Regions from separate parts of the Mesorhizobium sp. C089B genome, predicted to be linked through region 1. Evidence: riboswitches for the same ligand, from Rfam matches in the RefSeq annotation. Region 1 holds a riboswitch; each other region holds the start of a gene.
What was found. Region 1 has a riboswitch for cobalamin ahead of NLY44_RS24870 (aromatic ring-hydroxylating oxygenase subunit alpha). Riboswitches for the same ligand answer to the same signal wherever they lie in the genome.
Positions count from the first base shown of each region.

Region 2: another riboswitch for cobalamin. It lies ahead of NLY44_RS11230 (CbtB domain-containing protein); the one in region 1 lies ahead of NLY44_RS24870 (aromatic ring-hydroxylating oxygenase subunit alpha).
Region 3: another riboswitch for cobalamin. It lies ahead of NLY44_RS11465 (DUF1636 family protein); the one in region 1 lies ahead of NLY44_RS24870 (aromatic ring-hydroxylating oxygenase subunit alpha).

Region 1 is NZ_CP100469.1:5,025,144-5,030,666, forward strand. Features, by position in the region: gene bglA (beta-galactosidase BglA) at 1-800, shown strand, start outside; gene NLY44_RS24850 (ABC transporter ATP-binding protein) at 867-1,979, shown strand; gene NLY44_RS24855 (DUF680 domain-containing protein) at 2,052-2,285, opposite strand; gene NLY44_RS24860 (DUF680 domain-containing protein) at 2,357-2,560, opposite strand; gene NLY44_RS24865 (DUF680 domain-containing protein) at 2,627-2,833, opposite strand; cobalamin riboswitch at 3,333-3,534, shown strand; gene NLY44_RS24870 (aromatic ring-hydroxylating oxygenase subunit alpha) at 3,652-4,899, shown strand; gene NLY44_RS24875 (FAD-binding oxidoreductase) at 4,937-5,523, shown strand, end outside.
Region 2 is NZ_CP100469.1:2,211,919-2,217,441, forward strand. Features, by position in the region: gene cbiB (adenosylcobinamide-phosphate synthase CbiB) at 1-834, shown strand, start outside; gene cobO (cob(I)yrinic acid a,c-diamide adenosyltransferase) at 981-1,595, opposite strand; gene cobU (bifunctional adenosylcobinamide kinase/adenosylcobinamide-phosphate guanylyltransferase) at 1,597-2,109, opposite strand; gene NLY44_RS11225 (CbtA family protein) at 2,102-2,905, opposite strand; gene NLY44_RS11230 (CbtB domain-containing protein) at 2,921-3,100, opposite strand; cobalamin riboswitch at 3,137-3,331, opposite strand; gene NLY44_RS11235 (gamma-glutamylcyclotransferase) at 3,399-4,091, opposite strand; gene NLY44_RS11240 (aromatic ring-hydroxylating oxygenase subunit alpha) at 4,226-5,401, shown strand; gene NLY44_RS11245 (MFS transporter) at 5,409-5,523, opposite strand, start outside.
Region 3 is NZ_CP100469.1:2,258,002-2,263,524, reverse strand. Features, by position in the region: gene cobN (cobaltochelatase subunit CobN) at 1-603, opposite strand, end outside; gene cobW (cobalamin biosynthesis protein CobW) at 622-1,674, opposite strand; gene NLY44_RS11465 (DUF1636 family protein) at 1,677-2,102, opposite strand; cobalamin riboswitch at 2,141-2,347, opposite strand; gene NLY44_RS11460 (DUF6348 family protein) at 2,405-3,097, opposite strand; gene NLY44_RS11455 (winged helix-turn-helix domain-containing protein) at 3,127-4,350, opposite strand; gene NLY44_RS11450 (NADH-quinone oxidoreductase subunit A) at 4,678-5,043, shown strand; gene NLY44_RS11445 (NuoB/complex I 20 kDa subunit family protein) at 5,034-5,523, shown strand, end outside.

The DNA.
Region 1 (5,523 bases):
GTGGGCTGGAAGTGGTCGCCGCCTACACCGCCGGCGGCAAACGCGTCCACATGTGCTATTCCTTCGATTTCCTGGCGCCGGAAAAGATCAGCGCCGCCAAGGTGCGCCAGGTGCTGGAAGCCTTCGGCAAGGTCGCCAGCGACGGCTGGTCGTGCTGGGCCTTTTCCAACCACGACGTGATGCGTCCGGCCTCGCGCTGGGCCGCCGACGAGGCCGACCCGGCCGCCTATCTGAAGGTTATCTCGGCGCTGCTGATGTCGCTGCGCGGTTCGGTCTGCCTCTATCAGGGAGAGGAGCTTGGGCTTGGCGAAGCCGAGTTGCAGTTCGAGGATCTGCAGGACCCCTACGGCATTCGCTTCTGGCCCGAATTCAAGGGCCGCGACGGCTGCCGCACGCCGATGGTGTGGGATGCAACCGCCAGCAATGCCGGCTTTTCGACGGCCAAGCCCTGGCTGCCGGTGCCGGGCAAGCACTTGTCGCAAGCGGTCAATGTTCAGCAGGGCGACGCGGCCTCGCTGCTCGAGCACTACCGGCGCTTTCTCGGTTTCCGCCGCCAGCATCCGGCCCTGGCCAAAGGCGACATCGAGTTCATCGAAAGCGAGGGCGACACCGTCGCCTTCACCCGCCGTGAGGGCAATGAGCAGATCGTCTGCGTCTTCAATCTGGCCAGCAAGCCGGCCGAGGTCGATCTCGGTGGTCAGGCGCTGCTGCCATTGGCCGGGCACGGTTTTTCGGGACAATCCGGCACAGGTTCCATCCGCCTCGGCGGCTACGGCGCCTGGTTCGGGCGCATCGACTGAGTTTTTGACGAAACTGGATTTTTTGAGGAAATCCAGGTTCTCTAGGGAAATCACTGGGAGGAAATTATGGCCGATGTCACGCTGAGACAGGTGAAGAAATCATACGGCAATCTGCACATTCTCCACGGCATCGACCTCGACATAAAGTCGGGCGAGTTCATCGTCTTCGTCGGCCCGTCGGGTTGCGGCAAGTCGACCTTGCTGCGGTCCATCGCCGGGCTTGAGGAGATCACCTCCGGCGAGCTGAAGATCGCCGGCGAGGTGGTGAACGACGTGCCGCCGTCCAAGCGCGGCATCGCCATGGTGTTCCAGTCCTATGCGCTCTATCCGCACATGACCGTCTACGACAACATGGCCTTCTCGATGAAGATCGGCAAGGAAAGTAAGGCCGAGATCGACAAGCGGGTGCGGCAGGCCGCCGAAATCCTGCAGCTGACCAAATATCTCGACCGCCTGCCCAAGGCGATGTCGGGCGGCCAGCGCCAGCGTGTCGCCATCGGCCGCGCCATCGTGCGCAACCCGAAAGTGTTCCTGTTCGATGAGCCGCTGTCGAACCTCGACGCGGCGCTGCGCGTCGCGACCCGCATCGAGATCGCCAAGCTGAAGGAATCGATGCCTGCCACGACCATGATCTACGTCACCCACGATCAGGTCGAAGCGATGACGCTCGCCGACCGCATCGTCGTGCTGAAGGATGGCCATATCGAGCAGGTCGGCACGCCGATGGACCTCTACAAGAAGCCCGGCAATCTGTTCGTTGCCCAGTTCATCGGCTCGCCGGCCATGAACATCCTGCCGGCGACGATCGACAGGACGGGCAACCCGACAATCGTCAGCCATGTCGGCGGCCGCAAGGCAACGGTGCCGATCGCAACGCCGGCGTCAGCCAAGGGTGCGGCAGTCAGCTTCGGCGTGCGGCCGGAGGATCTGTCGGCCGCCACCGGCGCGGAATATCTTTTCGAGGGCGTGGTGGACTATGTCGAGCAACTCGGCGAGGTGCAGCTTGTCTATGTCGATATCGGCCGCGCTGACCTGCCGTTGGTGACCAAGCTGCCCGGCAATGTCGAGGTCAAGCGCGGGGTAAAGCTGCGACTGACCGCGGATGCCGGGGACCTGCACATCTTCGACGCCGATGGGCACTCCTTCTCGCTCAAGCCGGTGGAAGTGAAGGCGGCTTGAGATAGCTGCGTCGTACAGGCATGAAAAAAGAGCGGCGGGCCAGGCCCGCCGCTCTTTTTTAAGCTCCGGCTGTTAGTTGTTGCCGAACCGATCCCTGTCGCTGCTCTGAGGAACGAACTTCTGTTGGTCGTCCGACGAGTTCAGCAGCTTGTAGACCGCCGAGTTGGTGCCGGTCGACGAAGTGCGGGTGGTGTCGACGGCAGCGGCCGGCTGGTTGGCGCCATTGGAGCCATAATTGTCGCTGCCGGCAAAGGCAGCGCTCGAAACAGCCAGAACGGCTGCGGTGGCGAGAACGATCTTCTTCATTTTAGTCTCCTGAATTTTTCTGATGCTGCCAGCTGCAGCGGATAAGCCCGCCACGTGCTGGAAACCGGCTTTTAGCGGCCGAAAAGGTTACGGTCGGCACCGTGGGCAGGCGCCTGCTCGGCTGGAGCCGACTTCTCAACCGAAGCCGTATGGCCACTATCGGTCGACGTAATCGCAGGCTGGTTGGCGCCGTTCGAACCGTAGTTGTCGCTGCCGGCGAAAGCGCTGCCGGAGATGGCCAAAACGGCGGCGGCAGCAAGGATGATCTTTTTCATTTCAAATACTCCTGAATTTTTTGGGATCCCGAGAGCGACGGGTTAGCCGCCCTTCTTTGGTCGGGATCAGCGATTGCCGTAGAGGTCGCGGTCGGCGCCCTGAACGACAGGCTGCTTGTCAGCGTGCGCCGGCTTCTGAATGGAAGCCGTATACGAGCTGTCGACCGAGACGGCTGGCTGGTTCGCACCATTGGAACCGTAATTGTCGCTACCGGCGAAGGCGCTGCCGGTGATCGCCAAAACGGCTGCGGCAGTGAGGATGATCTTTTTCATTTTTAGTACTCCAGTTTGTCTGTCCGTCTAGCGGCGTGTCTTGGGAGGAATTCGCGTCGTTCGGACAGCCCCGATGTGGGAAAGCCATAGGCTGGTTTCCAATCACGAAGTTGTTCCGTGTGGACCACGGTCCTGCACCTTGAAATTGTGCCAGGAAGTTCCTCTATGGTCATTTATCGCATTGTTTTCAGTTGCTTATGTCGAACCGAGTGGTTCGCTCCGGTGTCGGTTTCCGGGCCGTCGTTCACACCGTCCTGCACGCATTGTCAACAGAAACGAACCGTTCGGTTCGATTAGAGATTGCTAATAGTAACTTTTCGATACCGTTGAGCCCTTTTTGCCCCCGATCGGAACTGGATCCGCAGCGATTCGAAACGGCGATGATAGCGCCGCAAGACAGGATCTCAGCCCTTCGGTGGTCGGCGGGGCGTATGCCGCGCGTGTCGCGCCGCATGGATATGATGTCGCTTTCATGCCGACGTCGCGATCGCTGCCGTGATTAGATGATCGCATCTCAGGTGCCGCTTCGTGACGACGCAGCGGAGAATTGGGAAGCCGGTCAGAATCCGGCGCTGCCCCCGCAACGGTGGTGGAGTTGAAGTCGCAACGGGAGACCACTGGGCAAGAGCCTGGGAAGGTGTCGCGATGGTCCGCAAGGACAACTCCAGAGCCCGGAAACCAGCCCGAGATGCATAGACTCGACTGATCGCGGTGGGCGGTCAAGAGGTGGATAGTGCATGTCCGGCGCCGCGCCGGCCTGCGTCCGATCCTTCCTCCATCACCACCAAGTTCAGTCCTTAAACCACGAGGACAGAACTATGGATACGCGCAACGACATGCTGAGGCTCCTGAACGGCCGCAAGCAAGGCTTTTCGCTGGAACAGCCCTTCTACACCGACCCGGACTATTTCAAGCTCGACATGGAGCTTATCTGGTATCGCGACTGGCTGTTCATCGGCCATGATTGCGAACTGCCGAAGCCCGGCAGCTATATCACCGTGCAGATCGGCGATTATCCGGTGGTGCTGGTCCGCGACCAGAAGGGCAACATCAACGCCTTTCACAATTCCTGCCGCCATCGCGGCAGCCGTGTCTGCAACACTGAGAAGGGCATGGCGGCAAAGCTTGTCTGCCCCTATCACCAGTGGACCTACGAGCTTGACGGCCGGCTGCTGTTTGCCCGCCAGATGGCCGACGGTTTCGACAAGAGCCAGTTCGGCCTGAAGCCCGTCGCCTGCGAGAGCGTCGGCGGCTACATCTTCATCTGCCTGGCGAAAGAACCTGCCGACTTTGCGCCGATGCGCGCCATGATAGAGCCCTACCTCAAGCCGCACCGGCTGAATGAAGCCAAGGTCGCCTTCGAGAGCACCATCATCGAGAAGGGCAACTGGAAGCTGGTCTGGGAAAACAACCGCGAATGCTATCACTGCGCCGGCAATCATCCAGAGCTGTGCAAGACATTCCCCGAAGCGCCGACGGTGACCGGCGTGCAGGGCGCCGACAGCGATCCGGAGATGCTGGCGCACTGGGCGAAATGCGAGGCGGCGGGCCTGCCGAGCAAGTTCCGCATCGATCCGGCCGGGCAATACCGCGCCACCCGCGCGCCGCTGCTGCGCGATGCCGTCAGCTACACGATGTCGGGAAAGCGCGCGGTGACGAAGAACCTGTCCGACACTGTTGCCGCCGACCGCATCGGCACCTTGATGCACTACCACTATCCGACGACCTGGAACCACATACTGATCGACCATGCGGTCACCTTCCGGGTGCTGCCGATCAGCGCCACCGAAACCGCGGTGACGACCAAGTGGCTGGTGCACAAGGATGCGGTCGAGGGGGTCGACTACAACCTTGAGGAGCTCACCCATGTCTGGACCGAGACCAACGACCAGGACCGCCGCATCGTCGAGGAAAACGCCTTCGGCATCCTGTCTCCGGCCTATGAGCCCGGCCCCTATTCGGAGCTGCACGAGGGCGGCGTGATCCAGTTCGTCGAATGGTACGCGGCCTTCATCGGCCCGCGCCTTGCCGAAGGCGGCCGGCCGGCGCTACGCAGCGTCGCGTGAGCTGGAGCAGGCGAAGAGGGACCAGAGGATGAATGCGATGACGGATCTTGGGCTCTATCGCCATCTTGACCAGATGGCGCCGTGGAACGATAGGCTGCAGGTGCTGGAAGTGATCGGCGTCAGCGACGAGGCGCCCGACGTCAAGACCTTCACCTTCCGCTCCGACAACCAGACCTGGTTCCGCTACAAGCCGGGCCAGTTCCTGACGCTGGAACTGCCGACACCGGACGGGCCGCTGATGCGCACCTACACGCTGTCGTCGTCGCCATCGCGGCCGTTTTCGATCGCGGTGACGATCAAGGCGCAGGCCGGCAGCATCGGCACGCGCTGGATGTTCGACCATCTGGTGCCCGGTTCGCATGTCAAGGCCTACGGACCGGCCGGCGACTTCTCGTTGCACAGCCACCCGGCGGCCAAATACCTGTTCATTTCCGCCGGCTCCGGCGTGACGCCGATGATGTCGATGCTGCGCTGGCTGAACGACTGCGCGCCATGGACCGATGTCGGTTTCGTCAACTGCGCGCGGCGTGCCGAAGAGATCATCTTCCGCAAGGAACTCGAACTGCTCGGCGGCCATATGCCCGGCCTGTCGCTCGGCTTCATGATCGAGGAACGTTCCAGCCG
Region 2 (5,523 bases), 2.8 Mb from region 1:
GATTCCGACGCGCTGCGTCGCCGCCGCGGCGTGCAGGCGCTGCTGGTGATCGTGCTGGTGCCGGCGGCAATCGCCTTCATCGTGCAAATCCTGCTCTGGCAGCTCTTTCCTGCCGGCATGATCATCACGGCAATCCTGGCCTCGTCGCTGCTGTCGCAAAAGAGCCTTACCGAACATGTCGAGGCGGTGGCCGATTCGCTGGATACCGGCGGGCTGGCGCTCGGCCGCATTGCGGTTGCGCGCATCGTCGGTCGCGATCCAGAGAAGCTCGACCATGCCGGCGTCAGCCGCGCCGCCATCGAAAGCCTGGCCGAGAATTTCTCCGACGGCATCGTTGCGCCCGCCTTCTGGACAGGTGTCTGCGGTCTGGCCGGCGGCGTGGCCTACAAGGCCGCCAACACCGCCGATTCGATGATCGGCCACCGCACCCCGCACCACGAGGCCTTCGGCCGCGCGGCAGCACTCTTCGACGACTGGATCAACCTGCCGGCGTCCCGGCTGACCGCGTTGCTGATCGTTGCCGCCGCCTTTCTCGTTGACGGCGCCGATCCCCGCAACGCCTGGCAAGCAGTGCGGCGCGACGCCAAAAAGCACCGCTCGCCCAATGCCGGCTGGCCGGAAGCGGCAATGGCCGGCGCACTCGGCCTGGCGCTCGCCGGCCCGCGCAGCTATGGCGGCGTCATCATCGAGGACGCCTATATGGGCGAAGGCGGTAGGCGCGCGGCGGAAAGCCAGGACATCAGGCAGGCGCTGAAATTGTACCAGGTGGCGGACTATCTGCTGATTGGGCTGTTCGGGTTGCTGTCGGCGGTGCTTATCGCGGTGACGTTCTGAGAGCTTACCGTCGCCCTTCCTTTACCCTCCCCCTTGTGGGGAGGGTCGGCGCGAAGCGCCGGGGTGGGGGACTGCGCCCTACGAGAACCCTCACCCCGCTCCGCTTCGCGGATCGACCCTCCCCACAAGGGGAGGGTACGAAACCCTCAAAACTCGATCCCCTGCTGCGCTTTCACGCCGGCCGAAAAATGATGCTTGGTCACGCCCATCTCCGTCACCAGATCCGCCGCCTCGACCAGCGCCGGCTTGGCGTTGCGGCCGGTGACGACGACATGCAGACCTTCGCGCCGCGCTTTCAGCGCCGCCACCACTCTGTCGAGATCGAGATAGTCGTAGCGCAGCGCAATGTTGAGCTCATCGAGGACGACAAGGCTGACAGAGGGGTCGGCGATCAGTTCCAGCGCCTTGGCCCAGGCGGCTTCGGCCGCCTTAATGTCGCGCTTCAGATCCTGCGTCTCCCAGGTGAAACCCTCGCCCATCGTGTGCCAGACGACGCGGTCGCCAAACGCCGCGAAGGCATCCTTCTCGCCGGTGTGCCATTTGCCCTTGATGAACTGGACGATTCCGACGCGCTTGCCATAGCCGAGCATGCGCAGCGCCAGCCCGAAGGCAGCCGTGGTCTTGCCCTTGCCGGGTCCGGTGTTGACGATCAGCAGCCCCTTCTCGACCGTCTTTTCCGCGACCTCGGCGTCCTGCACCGCCTTGCGCTTGGCCATCTTGGCGCGATGGCGCTCTTCGTCTTTTGTGTCGATATCGGTCATCTCATTTCACCTTGAGCGGCAGCCCCGCCACCATCAGAAGCACCATATCAGCTACGACCGCGATCTGCTGGTTGAGCCGGCCGGCGGCATCGCGGAACCGGCGTGCCAGCGCATTGTCGGGCACGATGCCTTGTCCGACTTCGTTGGAGACCACGAACCACGGTCCGCGCGGCCGCGAAAGCACATCGGCCAGCCGCCGGCACTCCCCCTCCAGATCATGATCGGCCAGCATATGATTGGTCAGCCACAGCGTCAGGCAGTCGACAAGCACCGGCTGGTTGTCCGGCAATGCCTCGAGCGCACCGGCAAGATCAAGCGGGGCGTCGATGGTCGCCCACCCCTCGCCACGGCGCGAGCGGTGCTGCGCGATGCGCTCGCGCATTTCGCCGTCATAGGCTAGCGCGGTGGCGATATAAGCCCATGGCGGCAGCAACGCCGTCGCCAAAGTTTCGGCATGCGCGCTCTTGCCGGAGCGCGCACCGCCGATGATGAAGGTCAAACTGCGATCAGGCAAAGCTGTCGCGCAGGCTGGTCGCGGTGCCGGCGAAGCGCGCGCGCACTACACCGACAACTGCGCCGAGCACCAGCCAGAACACCAGATTGGTCAGCGTCACCGCCACCACGAACTGATGATGCAGGCCCTCCGGGATCGGCGTTACGAAACTGTCAGGCTGCGGCGCGCCGACAATATGCGGGGCGACGATCAGGACGACGGCGAGCACGGTCAGGGGCGCCGACGTGCGGAAGGTGATAAGGGCAAGACCGATCGCCGTTGTCATCACCGTTGCCCACCACCAGATCTGGCGCTGCATGAGATCGGCCGCCGGCATTGCCGGCAGTTCCGGCGGCAGGCCGAGGCCCGGCGCCAGCGTGAACACGGCAAAGCCGGCCAAGCCCCAGAACACGCCCTGGCGCCAGCTGCCGATGCCGCCGGCGAACTCGGAAACCGCCACCAGGACCAGCGCGAAGCCGATGCCGGTGACGATATTGGCGACGACACTGAAGGCGAAACGCTCGAAGCCGTCGGCCGGCGCCCAGCCTTCGTCCTCCGCCGGCGCGGCTGCTTCAGCCGGTGCTGCGCTGCTCACCGCATTTTCCGCCGGCGCGGCGGTGCTCATGGCATCGGTGTCCGCAGCGTTGGCGGCGGGCGCCGCGGCATGCTGATGCTCATGGCCGCCACCAGCCTTTTCGTAGACCTCCGCCTTGAGGATCAGCGGCACGGTGGCGTAGGCCTGCATGCAGGCGAGAGCGACACCCGCCACGAGCCCTGCGATCGCCGCGATGAACACGACGTTGCGAAACAGGTTCATGATGTCAGATCCTCGTCAGTGGCAGGGAAACGCCATCGAATGGCGATAGTCGTGCGCCGCATTGTGGACCGCATCGATATGCGAGAAACCGACAACGCCGACGACGAAAATGCCCAGAAACGCGCTAAGCACGAGCTGCATGAAGCGCGACTGCGAGGAGACGGATGCGCCGAGGGAGACGGAAGCGGTATTCATATCTTGTCCTTTCGCCCTCCACCCGAGGGCATCGAAGTCAGTTCCCTGTCGCCGGCAGGTCTCCTGGCTCGCGGATCAGCGCCCTTCCCCACCTTCCCGAGGAAAAATCCTCAGTGGCTTGGAGAGGACTACCGCACACAGTTGCGGGGGCAGCCACGGCATTGGGCAACAAGTCAGCCCTCACCGCATTCCCTCTTGGTCCCTAACGGAACCGACGACATGCATGACTATAGGCTGAAACGGCCGCATCCGGCAAACCAAATTCCGCCGGCCAACAGCGCGAATGCGCCATGCGGCGTTACGGGTTCAACGCGGTGATCCGCTCGGCAACCAGCCGCTGCAGCCGCCACAGATGGCGATCGTGAATGCCGCGCTCTTCAAGGTTTTTCACCGTGTTGTAGAGATAGTCGGCGCCCGATCCCCAGTGCCCGCAGGACGTGGCCAGCCTTTCGACGATCTTGCCTTCGTCGAGCGGGCCGGAATAGGTCAGGCCGTTGCGGTTGATCACGAAGGCCAATGCCCTGAGCGGTCCGGCCTCGCTTGCAAGCTTCAGCATGCGCGGCCGGTAGCTTGTCGGCTTCAGCGTGACTTCGCGCCGGAAAAGCCGGCCCAACTGCTCGCGCCGGTTATTGTCGGTCAGCCGAAAGGCGACGCCCTTGCATTGTCCGCCACGGTCCAGCGCCATCATCAGGCCGGGGCTGACCTTGGTGCCGCGCCAGCGCGTCATGTTCATGCAAAAGGACCGATGCCAGCCGCGCGCCAGCGCAACGCGGTCCTCGACATAATCTATTTCCGGTTTCCAGATCAGCGATCCATAGCCGAACAGCCATAGCGGTTCGCTATCCGGGAGTTCGACCTGCAATTCATCCAGAAGCGCGTCATAGTCGGCTTCATCGAGATGCATCGCGTCCGGATCAGGCCCGGGGTCCCTGATCTCGCGCCAGCAGCGCGCGACCAGCTCCGGCGTAAGCGACATCTGTCGTGCGGCCACGTCCGAATCCCCCCAATTCCGAATGTCCCATGTCCACGACATGATTATGCGCCGCGCCTGCAACCGGCAATGCGGCACTCTGATTGACAAACGATTTGCCGGGGTGTCGGCTGACGCTTCATAGGAAGCCAGCCATGCATCCCAACCCGAGCGAGCGCGACCCCTATAACGGCCTGAGCCGGGCCGAACCGACGCTACCGTCATCGGCCTATTGGGATAGCGAGGCTTACCAGCGCGATCTCGAGGCCATCTGGTACAAAAGCTGGCTGCTCGTCTGCCGCGAGGCCGATCTTGCCCAGCCTTTGGCATTCAGGACATTCCGCGTCGGCACGCAGGAAATCGTCGTGCTGCGCGACGACACCGGCGAGTTGCGCGCCTTCCACAACACCTGCCGGCATCGCGGCTCGCAGCTTTGCCAGGAAAGCGAGGGCCGGCTGAAAGCGCGGCTCATCACTTGCCCCTACCATGCCTGGTCCTACTCGCTGCGCGGCGATCTCGTGCGCGTTCCCTCGAAATCGCTGCCAGATGGTTTCGACAAGGCAGATCATCCGCTCTACCGGGTGGCGCTGTCGGTGTGGCGCGGCTTTGTCTTTGTGAACCTTCAGCAGGCGACGGCCGGCTCCGCCGAGACCTCCTTCGATCCCGCATCCGGCGACCTCGCCAACTGGCCGCTGGAAACGCTGGTATCAGGCCATGTCCTGCGCAAGGTGATGAACTGCAACTGGAAAATTTTCTGGGAGAACTTCAACGAGTGCCTGCATTGCCCAGGCGTCCACAAGGACCTGTCTCGGCTGGTGCCGATATACGGCCGCGGCCTGATGAGCCGGCACGACGACCCCGACTGGGTCCGCCATGCCGACAATGACGCACCGGAGTTTTCGGGTGGCCTGCGCGCCGGCGCCGAGACCTGGTCGCGCGACGGACATGCCCATGGCCCGGTCTTCCCGGGCCTGACGCCAGCCGAGCGTGCGGCCGGACAGACCTATGCCACCAGCCTGCCCTCGATGTTCATCGTCGGCCATGTCGATTATGTCAGGACGGTGCGACTGATGCCGCTCGGTCCCGAACAGACCGAACTCACCGCCGAATGGCTGTTCGCGCCCGAGGCGCTGGCTGAGACGGACATCGACAATGTCGTCGCCTTCGGCACCCAGGTGCTGGAGGAGGATGCCGCGATCTGCGAGATCAACCAGAAAGGCCTGCGCTCCATGCGTCACGCGGCCGGCGTGCTGATGCCGGAGGAGTACGATCTGCACCGCTTCCACAACTGGGTGCGCGAGCGGCATGCAGCGCTTGAGGCAACCGCCTGATCGGCGACTAAAGCGACTTCGGCAGATAGCGCCAGGTGATAAAGCCGCAAACAGCGGCCAGAATGCCCAGCGTCACGAACACCGAGCCGAGGCCGAAAAACGCCAGCACCACCGAATAGACC
Region 3 (5,523 bases), 2.8 Mb from region 1:
GGGGTGTGAAGGAACGCCGACATCGGCAAAATCCAACTTGCCTACGACGCCGCGGCCAGGCTCGTAGTAACCAGCTTTCGGCACGCTGACCGGCTCAGCCGCCGCCGCATCCTGCCCAGCCAACCCCGCCAGCCGCTGCATCAGTGCTGCCATATTCTCCGGTCCGCCCTCGCGGAAATAACCAAGCAGGACGTCCAGATCCTCGCGCGGCAGCGTCGAGGCTTCGATCAGCCTGAGATCCTCGTCGTGGCTCTCGCCCGGCAGCAGCGCCAGCTTGATGCCGTTCGCACGGGCAGTCGCGGCAAGCTGGTCGCAGCCATAGCGCCACCAGTCGTAGCCGCCGAGGATGCGCACCAAAATCACCTTGGCGTGGCGGGCGACGCTGTCGATCCAGAGGTCCACGGACATGGGATGGCGCAGGTCGCGCAGCGCCGCCAGCCGCATCGACGGCAGGCGGGCGGCATCGGCCTTCCACGCCGCCGCGAGGCCGGCGAGGTCGCTGTCGGTGAAGGACAGCGCCACGATATCCGCCGGCGTCTGCCCGAGATCGACGGGCTCGGCGAGATCGTCGAGCGAGGCGGATGTGGTGGTGAGTATATGCATTTCGGCTCGTGGTTTGGATCAGCCGGCGAGTATACGCTCGATCGCCGGGCGGTTCAGTCCTTTCAGGCCAATGACGACAAGACGCGAGCGGCGGTCGTCCTCAGCCGCCCAGGCGCGGTCATAGTAATGATTGACGCGCGGGCCGACGGCCTGCAGCAAAAGCCGCATCGGCTTGCCGCCGACATCGACGAAGCCTTTTACACGCAACACGTTTTCCTGTTCGGCGGCGGTGGCGACGCGCTTGGCCAGGTCGTCGGGATTGGCGATCGAGGGGATGTCGACGATGAAGGTGTCGAAATCGTCATGCTCATGATCGAAAGCGCCGTCGTGATGCGACTTGCGGTTCTCGATGTCGTCTTCGACGGCGAGACCGAGGCCAAGCAGCACCGACGGGTCGACCTTGCCATGCGCAGTCGGCACGATTTTTACCGCGCGGGCGGAATGTTCATTGATGATGGCGTTGGCGCGGGCCGAACCGGGGGCGTCCATCAGATCGCTCTTCGACAGGATGATCAAATCGGCGCAGGCGATCTGGTCCTCGAACACTTCTTCGACAGGATCGTCATGGTCGAGCGTCTCGTCCTGAGCGCGCTGTGCCTGCAAAGCGTCCATGTCGTTGGCGACGCGGCCTTCGGCCAGCGCCGGGCCGTCTACCACGGCGATGACACCGTCGACGGTTACCCGGCTCTTCACGCTCGGCCACTGGAACGCCTGGACCAGCGGCTTGGGCAGAGCCAGGCCCGAGGTCTCGATCAGGATGTGGTCAACCTTCGGTGTCAGCGCGAGGATCTTGTCGAGGGCGGGCACGAAATCGTCGGCGACTGTACAGCAGATGCAGCCATTGGCCAGTTCGACGATGTTTTCCTCGGGGCAGGTGTCGATGCCGCAGCCTTTCAGGATTTCCCCGTCGATGCCGATGTCGCCGAACTCGTTGACGATGATGGCGATGCGCTTGCCGCCGGCATTTTCCAGGAGATGGCGGACCAGCGTCGTCTTGCCGGCGCCGAGGAAGCCTGTAACGACAGTGCAGGGAACACGGGAGAGGTTGGCGGCCGGGTTTGAAGCGTTCATCGTCAGTCCTTCAGCATGTCGAGGGGTGGGATGCGGGCAACGAGGCCGCGCTTGAGGCTATCGGGCCGGCCGCGCCACGGGATGAGGCCGTCGGCCGAAGTCGCGAAGAGCTTTGCGCCGGTAACGAGGTCGGCGCCGCTGGTTGCGGTCAGATCGCCGAAGACATAGCTCCAGCAGCCATCGCGCAGGATCGCGGCGCTGAGGCGGCGCTTGCAATTGCCGAGACATTCGGCGGTGCGGACCCGGATATCGCCGGCAGCGGCGCGGCGTGTGTCCTCAGCCAGCAATTCGCCGGCGCGCGGATGGGCGTCGGAACCGGTCTCATCGCGGCAGGAGGCGCAGACGATGACGGTCACGCCGGTCAGGGCGTCGTTGTCGCCGGACGCAATGTCCGTTGTGCCAGCCGAAAAACTGCTGTTCTGGTCCAAAAACCGTGCTCCTTGCCCGGAAACCCGCCAGGCGATCGGATACTTTGTCTCAGACGGCAGGTCTCCTGGCTCGCGAGTCATTGCCTTGGTTAGCCGCCTTCCCGGTGTTACCCAGTGGCTTTCGGCCTTGGCTCTTCGCTTACAGTTGCGGGGACAGCCGCGGATTTGGGATTTTTTCGTCCCGCACCGCATTCCCTCTTGGCCCTTGCCGTTGCGGGCAGGGGACCGTCTGGAGCGGATTTAGGCTTTTGCAGGCAGCGGTGTCAACGCACGGCTACGACATGGCGATGTCGGCAGGGCTGTCATGTCCCGGCTTCCGGCAGTGCCAGGATGACCTGTCGGATAGCTTGATAGCCATCGCTATAGTCCCAGTCATGACCGACAGCCAGATTCTGTCCCTCATGCCAAACCGCGTTGTCCAGAAGGACTTCGGCACTAATCAGCGTGCCCTTCAAGCCTGCCAGAAAGGTCCGGACAAAATGGCTTCCGGGGGGTACCGAAGCTGTGAACAGCTTTTCCAGCTTGGCATAGAATGCTGGATAGCCTGGTGTCAGCGAGCATAGCTCGGTTGTGGCCTGGGAAATGACCGGGCCGCTATAGATTTTCCAGCGGGCATCTTTTCGCCAGATCTTCCAACTGGCGCTGCTTCGCTGCCAAAGCTCTATTTCGGCCTGCATGTTCTCGCAGACGTGATCGGCCAGTCCCTCAATGGCCACATGGAAAACACCACGGAGAAACTTTTCAAACGCCTGGTTCAGTTCCTGTTCGCGCGTGTCGCCGAAGCCAGCAAAGGATTCAATGACCGGCTGAACATCAAGCAGCGGAGAAAAAATGTAGATTTCCAGGACCAGCCGGTCAGAACTCGTCTCGAACACCTCAGCCTCAAACCGAAGCTGCTTCGATTGGAGCATGACGTCCCTATCTCTGCGGACTGCATCTATTCCATGCGCAATGAGGGCGCCATGGATCATGTCGAGCACTTTGTCCGATGCCATTGCACAACCTACGAGGCTTATTGAGGCGTCTATGACAGACGCTGCAAGGGTTGGCCATCTCTCTCGCTAGCCAATGCCGGCCCCAGATTGCCGGCCGGCGTCACTTCGATGCGCTCAAGGCCAAGCCAGCCCTGCATCTCCTTTAGTTCCTCGAAAAGCTGTGCGGTGGTCTCAGGCGGTGCGCCTGCTTCGGCATAGGCGGCGTGGACGCGTAAGACACTCGCAGGCCGGTCGGCCTTGAGGTCGACGCGGGCGACGATCTTGTCGCCGAGCAAGAAAGGCAGCACGTAATAGCCATATTGCCGCTTGTCGGCCGGGGTGTAGATCTCGATGCGGTAGCGGAAATCGAAGAGACGCTCGGTGCGCGCGCGCTCGAAGACCACCGGATCGAAGGGGGCCAGCAAGGCGCGGGCCTCGATCTTTCGCGGCAGGCGGGCGTCCCTATAGAGGTAAGCCGGCTTGTCCCAACCTTCGACGTTTACCGGCAGCAACTCGCCCATCTCGACCAGTTCCTCCAACCGGCCCTTCATGTCGGCCGGCGACAAGCGGAAATAATCGCGCAGGTCACCCGACGTCGCGATGCCGTGGGCGCGGGCAGAAATGCGCAGCAATTCGCGGTGCGCGTCCTCGGCGGCCGGCACCGGCAGATCGAGGATCGCCTGCGGCAGCACGCGCTCGGGCAGGTCATAGAAGCGTTCGAAGCCACGGCGGTGCGCCGTGGTGATGCGTCCGGCCCAGAAGAGCCATTCGAAGGCGTGCTTGGCGTGGCTCCAGCCCCACCAGCCGCCCGAACCTTTCTGGCCTTCCAGTGCCGAAGCGGCAATCGGGCCGCGCTCGGCGACCGCGCGGTAGATCTCTTCGATATAGGCGGCGTGCTCGCGGCCCCATTTGGCGAGGCCGAGATACATTTCGTCGCCTTGCTCGGCCCGCTGCATGCGCCAGCGCATCAGCGGGTAGGTCTCGACCGGCAGGAACGAGGCCTCATGCGCCCAGTATTCGAACACCGTGCGTTTGCGGGTGATGGCCGCATTGTCGAGCAAAGCCAGCGGGTAGGGGCCAAGCCGCGAATAGAGCGGCATATAGTGGGCGCGCACCACCGCGCTGACGGAATCGATCTGCAGCAAGCCGGTGCGCGACAGCACGCGGGCGAGGTGGCGGCGATCGGGCGTGCCGACCGGGCGGGGATCGAGAAATCCTTGCGCGGCGAGCGCGATGCGCCTGGCCGCGGGGAGTGAGATTTTGTCCTTCGTCAAAGTGTCTTGCCTCGAACCATTTTCCCGACTTTAGCCGGCGATTCCGGTCATGCTAGCAGGCAAATGGCGGGAGATGTGTCAGGAGACAAAAGTGGAGTGAAAGATGAAGGAAATCAAACAGGAGGAGATCGGACCAGTTTTTCCCGGCCTGCCGTCCAGCACTGTCTTTTGAACAAGGTTTGACTTGCTTCGCTGAAAGCCGTGCGCTAACCCTCGCCGCGTTGCAGCAAAGGCACCTAAAACGGTTCAGCGGTTAAACTGTCGCGCTTCCGCATTAGGGTTGGTTGCTGTAATCAAAGTGGATTGGCCGCCAACGGAAAGCCGAGCATGAACGTACTCCTCAGTTCATACCTGCCCATCGTCCTCTTCATCGCCGTGGCCGCAGTTGTAGGCCTGGCGCTTATCATCGCGCCGTTCCTGGTGGCTTATCGCAATCCCGATCCGGAGAAGCTTTCCGCCTACGAGTGCGGGTTCAACTCGTTCGACGATGCCCGGATGAAATTCGACATCCGCTTCTACCTGGTGTCGATCCTGTTCATCATCTTCGATCTGGAAGTGGCCTTCCTGTTTCCGTGGGCGGTGTCGTTCTCGAAGATCGGCATGCTCGGTTTCTGGTCGATGATGGTGTTTTTGGCGGTGCTGACCATCGGCTTTGCCTATGAGTGGAAAAAAGGAGCGCTGGAATGGGATTGAACGACAGTTCCGGAACGCTCGTCGCGCCGAAGCCCAAAGGCCTGATCGACCCCAATACCGGACGTCCGGTCGGTTCCGACGATCCGTTCTTCCTCGAGATCAACAATGAACTGGCCGACAAGGGTTTTCTGGTCACCTCGACCGAGGCGCTGATCACCTGGGCACGCAGCGGCTCGCTGATGTTCATGACCTTCGGTCTCGCCTGCTGTGCCGTCGAGATGATCCACACCTCGATGCCGCGCTATGATTCGGAGCGGTTTGGCGTGGCTCCTCGCGCGTCGCCGCGCCAGTCGGACATAATGATCGTGGCGGGAACGCTGACCAACAAGATGGCCCCCGCTTTGCGCAAGGTCTACGACCAGATGCCGGAGCCGCGCTACGTCATCTCGATGGGCTCCTGCGCCAATGGCGGCGGCTATTATCACTATTCCTATTCGGTGGTGCGCGGCTGCGACCGCATCGTGCCGGTCGACATCTATG